DNA from 2 places in the Paenibacillus sp. N22P23 genome. Region 2 is predicted to be linked to the other one. Evidence: a T-box and tRNA genes for the amino acid it is inferred to sense, from the RefSeq annotation. Region 2 holds a T-box; the other holds one or more tRNA genes.

Evidence for each region. The T-box of region 2 lies ahead of gltX (glutamate--tRNA ligase). A T-box ahead of a tRNA ligase gene usually reads a tRNA of that ligase, here a tRNA-Glu.
Region 1: it has a tRNA-Glu gene. The T-box ahead of gltX (glutamate--tRNA ligase) is inferred to sense a tRNA for this amino acid. The anticodon was not compared.

The regions. Positions count from the first base shown of each region.
Region 1 is NZ_JBXENT010000002.1:317,827-326,951, forward strand. Features, by position in the region: gene AC506A_RS12170 (GH36-type glycosyl hydrolase domain-containing protein) at 1-861, opposite strand, end outside; gene AC506A_RS12175 (HAD family hydrolase) at 1,009-1,668, opposite strand; tRNA gene AC506A_RS12180 (tRNA-Leu) at 1,791-1,872, opposite strand; tRNA gene AC506A_RS12185 (tRNA-Lys) at 1,912-1,984, opposite strand; tRNA gene AC506A_RS12190 (tRNA-Glu) at 1,990-2,064, opposite strand; gene AC506A_RS12195 (LLM class flavin-dependent oxidoreductase) at 2,645-3,697, shown strand; gene AC506A_RS12200 (DUF952 domain-containing protein) at 3,752-4,093, opposite strand; tRNA gene AC506A_RS12205 (tRNA-Leu) at 4,170-4,251, opposite strand; tRNA gene AC506A_RS12210 (tRNA-Glu) at 4,288-4,362, opposite strand; tRNA gene AC506A_RS12215 (tRNA-Ser) at 4,445-4,535, opposite strand; tRNA gene AC506A_RS12220 (tRNA-Asn) at 4,544-4,619, opposite strand; gene AC506A_RS12225 (SprT family protein) at 4,648-5,127, opposite strand; gene AC506A_RS12230 (hydrolase/acyltransferase) at 5,272-5,625, shown strand; gene cmpA (cortex morphogenetic protein CmpA) at 5,749-5,883, shown strand; gene AC506A_RS12240 (Tex family protein) at 5,986-8,190, opposite strand; gene AC506A_RS12245 (MBL fold metallo-hydrolase) at 8,302-8,937, opposite strand; gene AC506A_RS12250 (thioredoxin family protein) at 8,939-9,125, opposite strand, start outside.
Region 2 is NZ_JBXENT010000001.1:278,060-287,184, forward strand. Features, by position in the region: gene AC506A_RS01310 (toxic anion resistance protein) at 1-639, shown strand, start outside; gene AC506A_RS01315 (hypothetical protein) at 953-1,513, shown strand; gene AC506A_RS01320 (TIGR00266 family protein) at 1,701-2,381, shown strand; gene AC506A_RS01325 (DUF4236 domain-containing protein) at 2,478-3,581, opposite strand; T-box leader at 3,750-3,990, shown strand; gene gltX (glutamate--tRNA ligase) at 4,069-5,727, shown strand; tRNA gene AC506A_RS01335 (tRNA-Val) at 5,905-5,980, opposite strand; gene AC506A_RS01340 (hypothetical protein) at 6,125-6,289, shown strand; gene AC506A_RS01345 (hypothetical protein) at 6,355-6,615, shown strand; gene AC506A_RS01350 (DUF3892 domain-containing protein) at 6,741-7,013, shown strand; gene AC506A_RS01355 (MBL fold metallo-hydrolase) at 7,088-7,822, opposite strand; gene AC506A_RS01360 (hypothetical protein) at 7,995-8,195, shown strand; gene AC506A_RS01365 (stalk domain-containing protein) at 8,355-8,921, shown strand; gene AC506A_RS01370 (DUF1292 domain-containing protein) at 9,039-9,125, shown strand, end outside.

The sequences.
Region 1 (9,125 bases), on a different contig from region 2:
TACCTCTTGAACAGCTTCCAGCAGCGTCTGTGAATCTGCCCATGCCCAAGCTTCGGCAACCTCGTCACCATATTCAAGCGCGGCAACCGCATCAGCATGATTGTCCTTATACAAACCATAGAATACGACTCGCGCTGTACCGTTCAATTGTATCCGTTCCGATTGCAGTGCCGCATACGCAAACTCGTATTGGTAGACTTCGTTCGCTAATGATGGCTGCTTAAGGCCTGCCGCTTCATTGCTTTCCTTGTAAGACAATCCGAAGAGCTGGAATCCATCTGTGGAGTAGCCGATCGCGCCAGTTAGCGCCCCCTGCTGCAAATACGGGAATTTCCCTTGCTGCGGTTGATTCTGTCTGGAGCAAATGACGTAGCCTTTGCTCGTGTCTTCAAACACCGAATGACCGATATATTGCGATACGTATGCTTCATTAGAACGGACAGCGCCTCGATTGGCAATGCCGATATCTTGTCCATACACAAGATCCGCTTGAACGCCTTCACCGGTTAAGGCAATATCCCAGAACCAGATGCCGCGATCCGATAGCCGGAAAATGACCTTGTAGGAAACGCCCTTCGCCGCCCCCTCCCACACGGCAGCATGATCGGAATAAGCAAAGCGGCTTTGGGATTGAACGCCCAGCAGTGGAAGAACCTCCGTAATCGTTCCATCCTCGTCGAATAGTCTTAGAAACACATTGTTAAACGATCCATCGATGGCATTGGAGAGGACTTGATTGATAAGTACATCCCCATGAGAGGCCTGGTACAAGTCTCCGCTGTTCAAAAAAGTAAACTGCAGGCTTCCCCCACTTAATGAGATTTTGGAAAGAGATTTGCTCGTTTCGGCTGAGTTGTTCACGTTAGTCCACTCTCATTTCAATTTTATTCGATTGGTGAAACGTATCACCAACTATATAATACCATGTTCGATACCACTCTCGCACGATGGAATTGACAAAAAAAGGAGAAGCAACGTCGTAACGTCACTTCCCTATATTCTGATCTATTAGTCGTCACTATGCTCTTTCTCAAGAAACTCATAAAATTCTGCCACATGGTCAAACACGCCATCCGGTAAACTATCATAAACCGAGCTTTGGTACGTAGATAACCAACGCACTGCGTATGTACGAAGCCCCGCAGCCTTACCTGCGAGTATGTCTGCATTGCTGTCTCCAACAAATACAGCACTCGATTTATCTATACCCAATATGTGCAGCGCTTTATGAATACCCTCGGGGTCCGGTTTCGCTTTGTCGACGTCATCACCGGTAATCGCGATGTCAAAAAATTGTTGTAATTGTAAAGCCTCGGATGAGATCACAAACGCACGTCTGCTTTTTCCGGTAATGACGCCGATTTTCACACCTTGCTCCTTCAGAAAATGAAGTAAATCCACCAGCTTCTGCTCATTAGGGAAATTATGATAATGCCCTTTCTCATATAACGAGTAGTAATCCTCTATAGCCTGTAAAACTGAAGCTTTGTCGGTGAAGTTCTCACCTATTATGCCTTCCTCTGTCGGACCAAACATGGCAATAAGTTGATCGTTGGTAACCTCTCTATGATCGTATTGTTTAAACACTGCTTTAAAGGCACTAAACGATAATGGTAGTGTATCGGCGAGCGTTCCATCAAAATCAAATAATACAGCCTTAATTGACATACCAAGACCCCTCCTTGTGTACAACAGGAAATCATAACCATTGTATCAGATTCAACACACGCTGAAAAAACAAAAAACCCGTAATTCCTCATCTTACAAGGAATTACGGGTTTTTCTTGGGATGCGGTCGGAGGGATTTGAACCCTCACGCCTTGTGAGCGCCACCCCCTCAAGATGGTGTGTCTGCCGTTCCACCACGACCGCGAAGTGATATGTGAATTGCCATATCGAATGAGGTAAAAGTGAGCCATGTAGGACTCGAACCTACGACACCCTGATTAAAAGTCAGGTGCTCTACCAACTGAGCTAATGGCTCTTAAATGGTGACCCGTAGGGGACTCGAACCCCTGTTACCTCCGTGAAAGGGAGGTGTCTTAACCACTTGACCAACGGGCCTTATTTTCGTCGTTTTTCGACATGCTTTTCAAACGACAAGTGTTATTATATCTAAACCAAACGGCAATAGCAAGCATTATTTTTCATTTTATTTCTTGAAGCCCTGCGCATCGATACGTTCCCCTAAAACCCTACAAATCATTCCGCATCATGCGTACTGCAGCCCGCATTCTGTAACGAGCAAATTGCGGGATGGGAAGTGCGGCATTGGGGGTGAGTAAAGCGGTAAGGAGTTACGGAAAATTCTAACGAACCGTAGAACGCTTATTCGCTACCAAAATAGCTCTGAAAAAATTCTAACGAACTGTAGAGCCTCTATTTGACGGTTTGTATGTATAATGAAGCCGTTTTTGCCATAATAACGCCTGTACGGTTCGTAACGTTCTCGGAAGAGGTGAATCTGGCCAAATAAAGCCCGTACGGTTCGTTAGAATTTCGAATCACATGATACATGAAGTAAAGTATCAAGTTTCAAGTTCACCTACTAACTATTCCATATTAGCTTGTTTTTCTTTCGCACATCTGAGTACACTAGTACTAATAAAGGAGGAGAAACAAATTGACCACCACTACTGCGAATATGGAAATAGGAATTAGCACTTTCTTAGAAGCAACAAATGATCTTACAACAGGTAAAGCCGTTAACCATGCGGAGAGATTGCGGCATGCGGTTGAAGAAATCGTTCTCGCCGATCAGGTTGGACTCGATGTCTATGGGGTCGGGGAGCATCACCGCTCAGATTACGCCGGCTCCGCGCCTGCTATTGTGCTTGCTGCTGCAGCAGCAATGACCAAACGCATCCGACTCACAAGTGCGGTGACGGTTCTTTCCTCGGATGATCCGGTCCGTGTCTATCAATCATTCTCAACCCTCGACGGCATTTCGAACGGGCGTGCTGAGATTATGGCCGGCCGAGGTTCGTTTATCGAATCATTCCCGCTCTTCGGTTATGACTTACATGATTATGATGAATTATTTGAAGAGAAGCTTGAGCTGCTGCTCGCGATTCGCGCCTCAGAGAAAGTAAGCTGGCGCGGCGGCCATCGCCCGGCCTTCCAAAACCTTGGCGTCTACCCTCGCTCCGTTCAGGAACCACTCCCGGTTTGGATCGCAAGCGGCGGCAATCCGGAATCCGCAGTGAGGGCCGGTATGCTCGGACTGCCAATTGCGTTCGCTATCATCGGCGGCATGCCCGAGAGCTTCGCTCCATTAGTCAAGCTCTATAAAGAAGCGGCAGTTCGCGCAGGTCATGATCCGGCTACTTTGCAAATCGCGACACATTCACACGGCTTCGTCAGCGATACGACGGAACAAGCTGCTAATGCCTTCTTCCTCCCAACCCAAGCCCAGATGAACGTCATCGGGCGCGAGCGGGGCTGGACCCAGCCTTACAGCCGTGCCACTTTCGATGCAGCACGCAGCCTTCGCGGCGCTCTCTACGTAGGCGATCCCGAATATGTCGCAGAGAAAATCATACTGCTGCGTAAGAACTTAGGCGTGACACGTTTCTTCCTTCATTTGAACGTTGGCACGATGCCTCATATTGAAATGCTTCGCGCCATCGAGCTGCTTGGCACCAAAGTAGCACCAATCGTGCGCAAGGAGCTTGCTCGTTTGGAAGCAAAAGAATAACTAAAATGAGCGTGCCTATTCTCGCAATGACTTCTTTGAGAATGGGCACGCTCTCTATTCTTCACCAATAGGTTGTAATGCAACCTCACCATCAACAATGAATTGCACATGATAGATTTCTTTGACTGCATTTAGATTCAAAGCTCCATATAGATGCGGGAATAGTTGATTCATTTCATATAAGTCTTCATATATAAGTTCAGCCTCTACTGCCTTCTCGTCGATCTCAAGTAAGAGTAAATCTTGTTCATCTTTAAACAACATATTGGCGAGCAGATTGATTTGATCCTTCGTGCAACAATGTATGAAACCATCAGCAGCGATACTTTCCGGTGCATATTTGTGTAACTCTATTGCTGCAATCCACTCATGCCTTGGTATAAAATGATAAATCATCCCGAACTCTCCTTATTCTCAATTACCGTCTAAACAGAAGAAAAACCCTTGAATATTCAAGAGTTTTTCTAGGGAATGCGGTCGGAGGGATTTGAACCCTCACGCCTTGTGAGCGCCACCCCCTCAAGATGGTGTGTCTGCCGTTCCACCACGACCGCGAAGTGATATGTGATTGTCCATATCGAGAATGAAAATGGTGACCCGTAGGGGACTCGAACCCCTGTTACCTCCGTGAAAGGGAGGTGTCTTAACCACTTGACCAACGGGCCTTTTGTTGCAAGCTCCCTCTCGCTGCTAACGAGATTGGAGAATTGAATGTCCACTAAATAAGTGCGTTCCATTCAGAAAAAATGGCGGAGAGAGAGGGATTCGAACCCTCGCACCACTTACGCAGTCTAACCCCTTAGCAGAGGGTCCCCTTGAGCCACTTGGGTATCTCTCCAAAAGTAATGGCTCCCCGAACAGGACTCGAACCTGTGACAACTCGATTAACAGTCGAGTGCTCTACCAACTGAGCTATCAGGGAATAGTAATGAGTGACAAGAAATAATGTATCATGTCTGAGAATTGAAGTCAAGCCTATAAAGCAACAAAATCCCCCGGCATTTTCCGCAAGCATATCGGCGCGGATCGGTCTTTCTTTTGCGCAAATATTCGGTCCCGCAGCTGCGACAAACGAGCTTAAATCGATAGGGTTCCTGCTTGCGCTTCACCCCTTCCGGCAGAGATTTGCAGAATCGCGTCCCGCCCACTCTAGCGAGCAGCTGCTTGAAATCCGCATCTCGATGCTGGTATCCCCGCTTCAAAATATGCAAATGATAATGGCATAGCTCATGCTTGATAATCTTCTCGGTTTCCTCTTCACCATAATTGGTCAGTTGATGAGGGCTGATCTCGATATTGTGCGTCTTCGTAAAATAGCGTCCTCCAGTAGACTTCAGTCTTCCGTTGAAGGTCGCTTGGTGCCGAAACGGAATCCCGAAATATTGCAAGGACACCCGTTCCACCCATTCCTGTAGCAAATTATCCTGCATCCGATGTACTCCCTTGAATTTGTAACCGCATAATACTTGAATTTTAAAGGACGAATACGCTACACTGTCAAGTAGTAAATGATGATTGGTTTGAGGAGACCTTTGGTCGACACAGCATTCATCCATCTAGGGGGAGACGCGATCATGCCAGAAATGCGTTATATCATTATGAAAAACGGACAAGACCTATCGTTCGTAGAAATGCCTGCCTCACATGCTTATCAATTAAGCGCGCTTAATTTGCGCCTGCATAAAGAAATCGACAAGCTAACCGCTTCCGAAGTGCCGGTACTGCCTTATGCCATTGCAGAATGCGCAGATTTAGAGCTTCATGACAAATCGATTGTGATCCACTCCGGGCTCGATTACATGAATCAATTGGAGAAAGAATTCTCGTCCGTTCAAGAGAAAACCTATCCGCTCATCTCGCTGCTCACTGAAATTCGCGCTTTGCAAGCACAATTAGAGCAGTGGTACGAGGAAGAGCTCGACATTTAAGCTTCCGCTTCGCCTGTTTTTGCAAAATCTTGAACATTCGCGCTAGTTGGACCTGCACGGACATTCGCCCACTTCCATACACTTATTAGTACAACAAGTGATGGCTGAAAGGAGGGCGAAGCTATGCCGCAATGGCTGTGCAATCAACTAATGCGCGCTTTTCTGAAGAAAGACCAAAGGCAAATTCGTCTATTGAACGATTGCTGGTATTTCTACCGTACGAGTCAACGGCCTGATGAGGACTCTGCAAGCTTGTAAAAGGTTTGTAGAAAAAGGGTGCTATCTCTTTGCAGTGACGCTTATTGTCGTGACTGCTCGTAGATAACACCCTTTTTGCCGTGACGTGCATTGGTGTGACGATTAATCCGGTTTGCGCATCGTCAAGCTGACTCTGCCCTTCTTAAGGTCGGCGCTAAGCACCCAAACCGTAACGGTATCCCCGACGGATACAACATCCATCGGATGTTTCACGAATTTATTGCTCAACTGCGAAATATGGACGAGTCCGTCATTCTTGATGCCGATATCGACGAACGCGCCGAAATCGATGACGTTGCGTACCGTGCCGTGAAGCTCCATCCCCGGCGTCAAATCCTCGATGCTGAGTACATCCGTATGGAAAATCGGGGCCGGCAGTTCTTCACGCGGATCTCTGCCAGGACGCAATAAGCTGTCCACGATATCTCTCAGCGTCGGAACGCCGACACCTAGCTTCTGTGCAATTTCTTCCGTTTGAATGGCGGAGATGGCCTCTTTAAACGCTTCTGTACCTAAGGCATTCAGCTTCAAGCCAATCGTCGCACAGAGTTTGTCTACGACGGCATAAGATTCCGGATGGATCGGCGTACGATCCAGCGGGTTAGGGCTCTCCGGTATACGGATGAAGCCAATGCACTGCTCGTAAGTTTTGGCACCAAGTCTTGGCACGCTCTGCAGCGTCTTGCGATCGCTGAACTTGCCTTTCTCCTCGCGATATTTCACGATATTCTTCGCCGTCGTTGCATTGATCCCAGCAACGTAGGACAGCAGCGAAGGAGACGCCGTATTAACATCGACACCGACATGGTTAACCGCAGACTCCACGACGCCGCCAAGCGTCTCTTCCAAGCGCTTCTGGCTGACATCATGCTGATACTGACCGACACCGATCGCTTTGGGCTCAATCTTCACGAGCTCAGCAAGAGGGTCCTGTAGACGACGCGCAATCGAAACGGCGCTGCGCTCGGCAACGTCCAGCTTCGGAAATTCCTCTGCGGCAAGCTTGGATGCGGAGTAGACACTCGCTCCCGCTTCATTGACGATAATATATTTAAGTGCATCTGCGCCAGCTAACTTCGCTTTCTTGCGTTTGCCGATTAGCTCCGCGATAAACTGTTCGGTTTCGCGTGAAGCCGTTCCGTTGCCGATTACAATGAGCTCTACACGGTATTGGTCGATTAAGCCGCCAATCAGCTTCTCGGCCTCGGCTACTTTATTGTGAGGCGCCGTCGGGTAGGACACGGCTACTTCCAGCAGTTTGCCCGTTTCATCGATGACAGCGAGCTTACAGCCTGTCCGGAAAGCCGGGTCTACGCCGAGCACCACATTGCCGCGCACCGGCGGCTGGAGCAGCAGATTGCGCAGGTTCGTCGAGAAGATGCTGATGGCATGCTCTTCCGCCTTCTCTGTCAACTCGCCGCGCACCTCGCGCTCGATCGATGGCGCGATCAGCCTCTTATAAGCATCCTCTATCGTTTGCAGCAAGATGGTACGGATAGCAGGCGCTGTCTGAGGACGAATCGTTTGGCGGTCCATATAGTCATGGACTTTATCCGTCTGCAAATCTAACGTGACACGAAGCACTTCTTCACGTTCCGCGCGGTTGATGGCAAGTGTGCGATGCGGCGGCAGCTTCTTGAGCGGCTCTTGGTAGGCGTAATACATCTCGTATACCGTCTCCTGCTTCGCATCCTTTGCTTCTGTGCGCATGATACCTTGATCAAACGTGTAACGGCGAACCCAGGCACGAATTTTGGCATCATCAGCAAGCTGCTCGGCAATTATGTCCATTGCGCCTTGAAGCGCGTCTTCGGCTGTCGGAACGCCTTTGCCTTCGTCTATGTAACGTGCAGCCTCACGCGCTGGATCAGCTTGACGAGGCTGTGACAGCAGCCATTGCGCCAGTGGCTCCAACCCGCGTTCTTTCGCTACGCTCGCACGGGTTTTCCTCTTCTGGCGATACGGGCGGTACAGATCCTCGATTTCCTGAAGCTTCACAGATGCGATAATGGAACTGCGAAGCTCTTCCGTCAGCTTGCCCTGTTCGTCAATCAGACGGATGACCTCACGCTTGCGGCTCTCGAGGTTACGCATGTACTGCAGTTTCTCTTCAATGCCCCGCAGCTCATTCTCATCCAGCTCGCCCGTCATTTCCTTCCGATATCTCGCGATAAAAGGAATCGTATTTCCTTCATCTAGCAGCGATACCGCTGATTTTACCTTGCCAAGCGGCAAGTTTAGCTCTGCGGAGACACGTTTAACGATACGCTCCTGTTCAGCTGCTTTCTCTTCAGGCGACAGCTCGATCTTGCCGGAGGCACTTCCCTCGAATTCTTCATCCTTCAACTTCTGTTTCGTTTCAGCCACGCTTCAATTCCTCCATCAGATTAACGGAATAGAACCCTTAAGGCCAGCTGTTTAAGCCGGCACAAAAGGGTTGTTTGCCATTTCATAGCCGATTGTCGTCTGCGGACCATGTCCGGGATATACCCGAACCGCAGGATCCAGCTTATATAATTTCAAACGGATCGAATCGTACAAATCGCGTTCCTTACCGCCTGGCAAGTCACTGCGACCGACGGATTGCCGGAACAGAACATCGCCGCTGATCAGATGCTCGCCGCACAGTAAGCTAACACTGCCCGGCGAATGTCCCGGCGTGTGCAGAATGCTGAAGGTATGACCAATCAGCACCAGCTTCTGCCCTTCCGACAGCGCAAATTCTGCAGGCTCTGTCGTCAGCGGCTCTGTTACATCAGCCCAGCGGGCAGAGCCGTTCTTGCGTGCATCCGTCAGCCAGTCCGATTCTTCATCATGAAGATAAACCGGACAACTGAAGGCACGGCGCAACTCGTCGACGCCGGCCATATGGTCAAAATGCGCATGCGTCAGAACAATTGCTTCAATAATAAGCCCGCGCTCGCGAATCCGCTCAATGAGTCGCTTCGGTCCCATGCCGGGATCGATGACGAATGCGCGCTTTCCTGTTTCCTCGGTGAGAAGGTAGCAGTTCGTTTGCAGAGGACCCAGTGTAAATGTCTCAATCTTGAACATATTAGACCGATGCTAGCAACGTGCGCAGCTCTTTAATGATATCTTGCTGATAGCCCGTACCTTCACCGTATCGGCGGCCCATTTCTTGACGTGCGATGGCGATTTTCTCTTGGTAATCGGCGGCTTCACGGTCCGGGTTCGCCAGCTTGAATGCTGTCATCGGCTCCTGCACATAGGCAGAACGCGGG
Region 2 (9,125 bases):
ACACTGGAAGAAAATATCATCAGCATGCGTACTTTGAAACGCAGTTCGCTCGAAGAAATTTATCAACTCCAATATAAGATTGCCATGGGTTCCAAACTGCGTGAGCTCTTTGAAGTGGAAATTGCCAAACCGGAAAATGAGAGTCGGAAAACGTACCTGGAACGCGGCTTGCGCAAAGTGGTTACTCGCATTCAATCGATGACCGAGGATATCATGCTGTTTAATCAAGCCATTGCTGCAACGGATATTGTAAACGACGGAAATGATAAGTTGATTGATGCCGTAGACAATTCAATCTACAAAGCGGCGAATTTGATCACAGTAAGCGCTATGATCACTATGGCCTTAGAGGATCAAATGCGGGTGGCAGACGCAGTAGAGAAAGTAAACAGCACCATTGAGGAGCAGTTTAAGCGGAATGCCGAAATGCTCAGAACGACTACAGAGAAGTCGGCCGAGCTATTGAAGAAACCTTCTATGTCCTTGGAATCGGTTAATCAGGCTCTCTCCGACCTGATGGCAGCACTGGATCTGAGTGAAAAATCTAATCGTGATATCATAACATCATGCAATGAACTTACACCTAAATTGACGGCAATCAATACACAGATAACCAAACGTCTTGGTTTGGAAAGCTAATACATTCCGTATAACGACTATGTAACTTGACCATACTATTCATAGAATAGACGATTCGTTCATACACATAGTGGAAATGAATGAAGAGGGGATGAGAGTTGTGATTGGTGAGATCCTTCTGGGAGTCTTTTTAATCGTACTCATCATAGTTGCAAGTAACGAGAAGGCAGAAGCCGTGTCACAATTAAATAACTGATATCGCATCGCCTGAGTGAGCCCCTTTTGGGGCTTTTTTTATTTTCCTCATAAACGGTACAGGCAGAAATGCGTTCTGTTAGAATGATACTAACACTGGTTGCTAGGGGGAGAAGAGTTGATAGATTTTTCTTTTGAAGTGTTAAGTGACACCAACATTAATATTGAATATGTATACGGAAGTGAAAAGTTTATCTTAAACTTATTCTTGAAGAATGGCGTCTGGACCGTTCATCCGTTTGATGGCATTCTACTTAGTAACCGAGAGTTATGTCGGAATGTAATCGCTGATCTGATCCGAAACAAAGAGTTTCAGATTATGCTGGCGAAAGAAAATATTATGATGTCGAGTATTCGAACATCAATTGACCTGGATTCCATACATAATGAGCCTCATTATAACGGACGAGAGCATGAGTCTGGCGGTCCATCTTCCGATATTCAGGAGCTAATTGATCAACATTCCGTTACCGATATCATTGATATGGAGATAACACGATTGGATGATAAAATCCATGTATTCGGTGAAATTCTCAAACAAATGTTTATGGAAGACTTTGGACCTGGTGATCATGAGTTTGATAAGATGCAAAGTCTAGTGAGGATCTACAAAGAGGCAAGAGAAAAAGTAGGAGGCCTGACAGAATTCGATTTTGGCGGAGACCGGAAAAGGTTTTGAGAGCATGAATTTAGGATTCAGGCAACATGGTGAGCAGGATAAGTGCATTAACTGCTAATAGTATGCCAAAGACAAGTTTTGTCCTGCGTTTCTGATTGACTTTCATTTAGAAGCTCACCACCGTAAATAGAGTTATATCTCTTATATCGGATAATAGATCAATAAATTGAAGGGTGGATGTCCTCACGTGAAACATGAAATCCTGTATGACAATACGTTCCCTATCGTAAAAGTAAAGCTTGAGCGTGGTGAAGCGATTAAAGCGGAAATGAATGCAATGGTGTCCATGAGTCCGAACCTAGAACTGAAAGGGACGATGGATGGGGGGCTTCTTCGTGGTTTTGGCCGAATGCTCAGCGGGGAGAAATTCTTCTTCCAGGAGCTGAGTGCAAACAATGGACCGGGCGAGGTGCTGCTGGCTCCTAGCTCAGTCGGCGATGTTCAAGCCGTTGAACTCGATGGCTCGTATACACTGATGGTCCAAAAGGACGGATTCCTCGCTGCCACAATGGGCATTGAGGTAGCGACCAAAATGCAAAATCTAACAAGAGGTCTCTTCTCGGGCGAAGGTTTCTTTATCCTGGAAATCAGGGGTAAAGGCACGGTGTTCATTTCATCCTTTGGTGCAATCCATGCCATTAATTTAGGTGTGAACGAGGAAATCATTATCGACAATCAGCATCTTGTCGCTTGGCCAAACTATATGAATTATACAATCGAGAAGGCTGCAAAAGGTTGGTTAAACACTTTCACGTCAGGTGAAGTTGCCGTTTGCCGTTTCAGAGGCGAAGGTGTCGTGCTCATTCAGACTCGCAATGCAAAAGGCTTCGGCAGCTGGGTGCAGCAATTTATTCCGACACGAAATTAGCAGAGCTGGGTTATACAAAAAGAACCTTCAAGTCCATGGTCTGGAGATGAAGGTTCTTTTTGTATGCAGCATAAGCTGCCGGCTTGCTTCAGATTTCTATGAGGATAAACGGTTAACGGGTTCAAAGCCTGCTGTTTTCTTGAACTTCATTTGGTGATCCATCTGGCTGATGGCATCTGAACAATCAACGGCGTCGAAGTTGATTCCATTCATAGCTGAGCGCGGGATCTTTACCGCTACTAGAGGGACAATTTCCGCATGGCCCGTTGCTGTATTCAGACGTTCATCCAGGGCATGAATAACGACTTGGTTGAGTGGGAGGAGGGCAAACAAATCCCGTGCAATCCGCAGAATACAGCTGCACACATACTCCTGCTGCAGGTCGTAATACTGACTTTTGGGCATATCTTTCGTCGATACTTTACCGGTCTTAGTGAGAGTGAGTGCTTGTTTGGGAATGGATGTATCCAGATGGACGTTGAAATCAACGGCAAGCTCATACGGTCTCTCTGAGATGATCTCGAACCCGCTTCCGAATTCAACCAAATCATCCAGAGGCGCAAATTGCTCAAGCACCACGAATAAAGCTTCAGGTTCACCTTTCATGATCTTAAAGGCAAGCTTGACCATACTTTCCCACGCGTTATAATCATCCAAATCTTCCCGGCGTGCGACTTCGATTTGCTCGGTAAGCTGTGCTTTCTTGGCTTCGTCATTATTTAATAGACGGGACATGAACGATGGTCGGAACGCTTCGAGTGCAGCATGTGCTTCTTTCTCCTTTTGCCCCATGTCTCCCTTAGGAAACGGAGGAGGCGTAGTTGAGATAACCTGCCAATTGACATGCTCGTCACACTCTTTATGTATCGATGAGATTAGCTGCAGCTTGTTTTCGTAGGCTTCGACTTGGAGCTGATTATGCTGAAGCTCTTCAGATCTGGCTTGCTCACGCAGTAGACGGTCAAGGTCGGCTTTACGCTGATAAGCCTGACCTTGATACGACCGACGCGAACCTGAACTATGGTTATGCTGGTAGTATAATCCTGATCCGGGAATACTGGCAGTCGTCGTCCGGCGGCCGCTGGAATGAATACTATGACGGAGCCCTTTGACCCCAAAGCTGAGTCCAAGCCCAGTGTGACTTGCATTTAACCGAACGCCAGGAATAATTGAATAGCTTTTACGCCAACCGAATCCCATTGCCCCCACCATCCCAGTCGTAGTTAGTCATGAATAGTTTATATGATTATATTATACTGTAATCACCTATTATGGTAACATACGGAACTTACGTTGAAGAGGTTGAATCGGGCGCATCTATTCTTGACGCTGGATCAGCCAGTGTGCTAACGTATCCTTATATATTCGAAAAACGCGATTGATGAGGAAGAGTAAGCAAGCATTCGAATTGCAGAGAGCCCTGCATGGTGGTGGAAGAGGGTATTCGAGCTTGAAGAAAGAAGCCTCGGAGCATCAGACTGAAAGATGGAGTAAGTCTGGCGGGTCTTCCCGTTATAGAAGAGATGCCGTAGTTTAATGCTGCATCTATGAGCGGGTCGGTTGACCCAATCAAGGTGGTACCACGGAAGCGATGCCTTTCGTCCTTGTTGTTTTGAGGATGAAGGGCTTTTTTTTATGGTCTGACCGTTATGCGGTTTAAAATTCTGAGGAGAAAGAAGGAACGATTATGAATCAAACCGTGCTCGCACATCGTTTATTCCCTGCCATTAAGAGGCTGCCGGAGGACGTTCTGGGCAGTTACCCCGCGAGACAAGTGAAGGAAGGAGCCATGGTGACTCGGTTCGGGCCGAGTCCGACCGGATTTCTTACGATTGGCGGCGTCTATGCTTCGCTAATTTCCGAAAGGCTTGCGCATCAGAGCGGCGGCGTCTTCTATTTGCGAATTGAGGATACCGATACGAAACGGGAAGTGGAAGGCAGCATCGGCGATTTTCTTCAGGCGTTCAGGTATTGCGGTATTTATCCGGATGAAGGTCCGACCGTGGCTGGCGAAGAAGCAGGGGAATACGGTCCATATAAGCAAACCGATCGAGTGAGCCTTTACCATGTCTTTATTAAAGATCTAATCGCGCGAGGTTTAGCCTATCCTTGCTTCTGCGATGCGGATGAGCTGCAGCAAATCCGCGATAAACAGCTAGCAGCCAAGCTCAACCCGGGCTATTATGGCGAATGGGCCATTCACCGTAATCTGACGCCGGAGCAGGTTGAAGCGGAGCTGGCGAAGGGAAAGCCGTTCGTCATCCGGCTGAAATCGCCGGGATCCCCTGATCGAAGAATCAAGTACAATGATCTGATCAAAGGCGAGATCGAAATGCCGGAGAATGATCAGGACATCGTAATTATGAAGTCCGATGGTATTCCGACCTACCATTTCGCGCATGCGGTGGACGATTGTTTGATGGGTACCACGCACGTGATTCGAGGTGATGATTGGCTTGCTTCAATTCCGGTTCATCTGCAGCTATTCGACATGCTTGGCTTTCGCAGACCGGAATACGGTCACCTCGCTCCACTGATGAAGATGGACGGTGCCTCGAAGCGCAAATTCAGCAAACGTAAAGATCCGGATGCGGCTGCGCGCTATTACCAGCAGGTTGGTTTTCCAGGAATATCAATGACGGAGTACTTGATGACGCTCATTAATTCCAATTATGAAGAGTGGCGGATGAGCCAGCCGGAAGCGCCATATACGGAATTCATGATCGACATGAACAAGATGAACGTGAGCGGCGCGCTGTTTGATATGAATAAGCTCAATGACATTAGCAAGGATGCGATAGCCCGGCTAACAGCAGATGAAGTATTCGAGCACACAGCGGCATGGGCGGCGGCGTACGATACGGAGCTGGAAGCAACGCTTCTTGCCAATCGCGAATATGCAACGGCCATCTTCCATATTGGCCGCGAGGTGGAGAAGCCGCGGAAGGATATTGCCAAGTGGTCGGACGTGAAGGAATTATACGCGTACTATTTCGATGAATCGTTCAACAAATCGGTAGCAGCGGGCTACGATGCGCTGCCTGCCTCAATTCCGTCGGAGCTGGCGAAGCAGATCGTCCGTGAATACACGCATACGCTTGATTTGCAAGATGACCGGGACAGCTGGTTCGGTAAAGTGAAGGCTATCGGGGAGCAGCTCGGCTTCGCCAAGGATGCCAAAACGTACAAGAAGAACCCGGAACAGTACCCAGGGCATGTCGGTGACGTTGCGATGATTCTTAGAGTCGCTCTGACGGGCAGAAGAATGACGCCGGAACTGTACGATATGATGCATGTTATGGGAGAAGCTCGTGTACGTAACAGGCTGAACCAGTTTATCGGCTGAAATGCAGAGCTATCAGGACTAATAGCTGCTTATTATTCACCACGGCGATTCGTGGTGAATAATAAGATACGAAACTAGAAGGTTGTCGGACAAGAGGGATTCGCTGTATCACAGTTCATTCTTCCGTGTTCTAACAAAAAAACCCTTGATTCCTCAAGGGTTTGTGCGTTTAAATTATGGTGATCTGGACAGGGTTCGAACCTGTGACCCCTACCCTGTCAAGATAGTGCTCTCCCAGCTGAGCTACCAGATCATATAGTGTTGCCTCGTTAGTGACAAGAATTAATATATCAAACGGGAAAAAAGATGTCAACAAGTTTTCGCAAAAAGAAGTCTAAATTCTTGTAAACCCGCATAAGGTGTACTCAAGCTTAATCTTGGAGAGGCGGGTTGTCTAGTGGCGGAAGCTGCCCATTTGGCGGTGTGGTTGGTAGGCTTATTCAGTATCGTCGGTACGGTTTGCGTGTGTGTGGCAAAGATGGTGATCCATGATACAGTCGCTTATGATGAAGCATTTGTGTGGAGAAGAAAGCTGCCGCCGGAGTTGAAAACCAAGCGTTAAGTTTGCTTCGGTGACAGCACGGGCATACTATTCCCAAAATGGTGAAGCCATAGGGAGTGGTATAGTTGAGGAAAGCAATTGGAGCTGCTATAGGTTTATTGATTTGTTCCGGGTGCTTACAGCAACAACATGCTTCAGACACGGTCCCGACCATGAAGGTCGTCAACCAAGAAAACGTGCTGGGTACGGTTTATCCTACATCGCGATCGGTGTTCGGTGAAGTCTACGATTCACCTAACAAACCAAAAGATATGACACCGGCTTTACCGGGCGCGGCGAATTCGCGCCAGCAGAAGCCTCCGCTTCGTGAAGAGAACAACCCATAAATCCGGAAGTGCCCTTAAGGGGCACACCGGATTTTTTTGGCTGCTGCGAACCTCTAAGCTGCATAATTTCAGAGAGAATGAGCCATCCTATTTGAGCGCTGCCAGCGTAGAGGAGGAGTACAATCATGTATAGTCCAGATAACGAAGGTGTGCAAGCGAGCGGTGCCGCTGCTGCAGCTGAGAGGTTCGTAGCGGCACAGAAGAATGGTGATGGAGATTTAATGGCATTTAAGACTTCCTCAGGCCGTGTGCTTGATTACGAGCAGGCGTTAGCGGAAGCGAATAACGGCACAATTGCCGGGGTCAACGTATTTAAAGGAAAAGATGGCGAGCATTATATTCGAGGGGACGCAGACGGAGATCCGACGAACAATTTGGATCAGCTGCCAAACTTCTAGCTGCCTAGCCGTCTGAGATAATGCACAAAAAAACCCGCTGCACCTCGCAGCGGGTTTATTATCGTTAGGGCTTATCAGAAGGTATATCGCTTATGCTGCTCTACAAAACGCATAACTCCGGCTTGATCCTGGGCCGTCGGCTTACTGTCATCATAGTGCATGAGCCAGATGCGCTCTTGGATGTATTCTGGCAGTGATTGGAGCTCTTCGAGTGTCGTATGAACAACACCGGGAGGTTTCAGCTGGCAGTCATGGAAGATCGTTTGAACCCCTTGATTGACCAATCGTTCTAGGAGCCCGGGATTGAATTTCATATCAGCTGAATAGAAGAAGTTCTCATTAATAAGGAAAGAGTAACTAAGCTTATTCGGAATATGTTCGGTATGAATCGCTTCGACAACAAATCCGGGCAGCAGCTCTGTGCTGACTCCTGTCTGAAGCGGGAAAACGTCGAAATAATCCTCGAGTGCTGCACATTCATCCTGGAGCAGTCCACCTTTAAGTGAGCTTTCCCAGAGGGAGTCCACTAGGGATTCATGGATAAACAGTTTCGGCTTGCGATTAAAAACAAACTTCATTTGAAATGCGAGCTCTTCCAAGCCGCCGATATGGTCGGCATGAATGTGGCTGATGAGTACAGCATCGATCTCGTTAACGGATTTTCCAAGCTGATGCATTGATAGCAGCGCTGTAGTGCCGCAATCAAGCAATAGGGTATTGCGATCTGTATAAAACAGCGCATTTGTATTGAAATAGGTTTTGGCAAATGCACTTCCCGTTCCAAGCATCTGAATATCCAATCGGGACATCCTCCCTAAGCTGTACGTTACTATTCAATTTATCATTTATGATTGAAAATGAAAAGGAAAACCTTGCTAATCCGGCTTCGTGATCCAGCGTTCTTCTGCCATGCACACAGCTGCCCATTCGTTCATACGATAGCTATGAACGGAATGCGAAAATAGGCAGGTGCGGATCAATATGGCTCCTAAAGGTAAAGTTGTCAAGAAGAAGAAAAGCCCTTCGGACCGGAAGCAGGCAGTACTGAAGCTTGTGCTTTCGGACACATGTGCAGTATGCAAAACCCCTTGTGCAAGAGGGATGCGTTATTATGAGAGCATGAAGCAGCCGGGAGCAGTAGGGAAAGGTGTGCCGTGTATTTTGACGCGGACCTATGTGTAAAAGCGCGAACTATTTCCCTTCAGTATTTCCCAGGCAAGCGCATGTTTCAACATAATATGACAGGTTTTGGTAAGGAAAATTTTTTGTGAACTGGCGCAACTTTGGACGACTTGGTGAGTATAACCATACATCCAGATTACGGACGGAGGGTTTGCTACCATGAAGTTCAGAAAGCTTCTCATGTTGACGTTAGTGTTGTCGCTGTGGGGCGGCACGATGCTCTTTGCGGATTCCGCTTCTCAACGGGTGCGGGTCATCGTGAACGGAAATGAGCTAGACGACGCGGGGATTTTTACTGACGGTAAAACATACTTATCAGTTCGCCAAGTGGCGAATACGCTGCAATCCATTGTGTATTGGGATGAGGCATCGAAGAAGGTTACCTTGTATAAGCCAAATGTACACATGTTCCTATTCCAAGACACCACAATCTTCGGCAATGTCACCAAAGGCAACCGAATCACATTCAAAGTGTTTGCCCAAATTGACAACTTGCTGACGGATATTTCCGCAGTGAAGGCGACGATCGTGGATCCACAGAATACGGAGACCTTAATTCAGGCGAAGACTGTCTCGATTGAGAAAGACAACTTCTGGTACCGTACCGATGACTTCAATTATACGTTTGATACCGCTGGCAAATACACGATTAGGTTTTATATGAAAGTAGCCGGTAACGACGATTGGAAATTAGTTTCCGAGAAAACGATTACGGCCAAAGCATAATTGGATTTACCCGGAAGCGCTGCATTCCCACTGGATGCGGCGCTTTCGTTTGACCCTGAGATTGTTCCATGTTACGATACGAAGGAAATAAATCATTAATGGAAATGAGGGTATACAATGAGCGATCACGTGCACGACGAGAATTGCAACCACGATCATGATCACGAAGAACACGTATTCCTTGTCACGGACGAGGAAGGCATT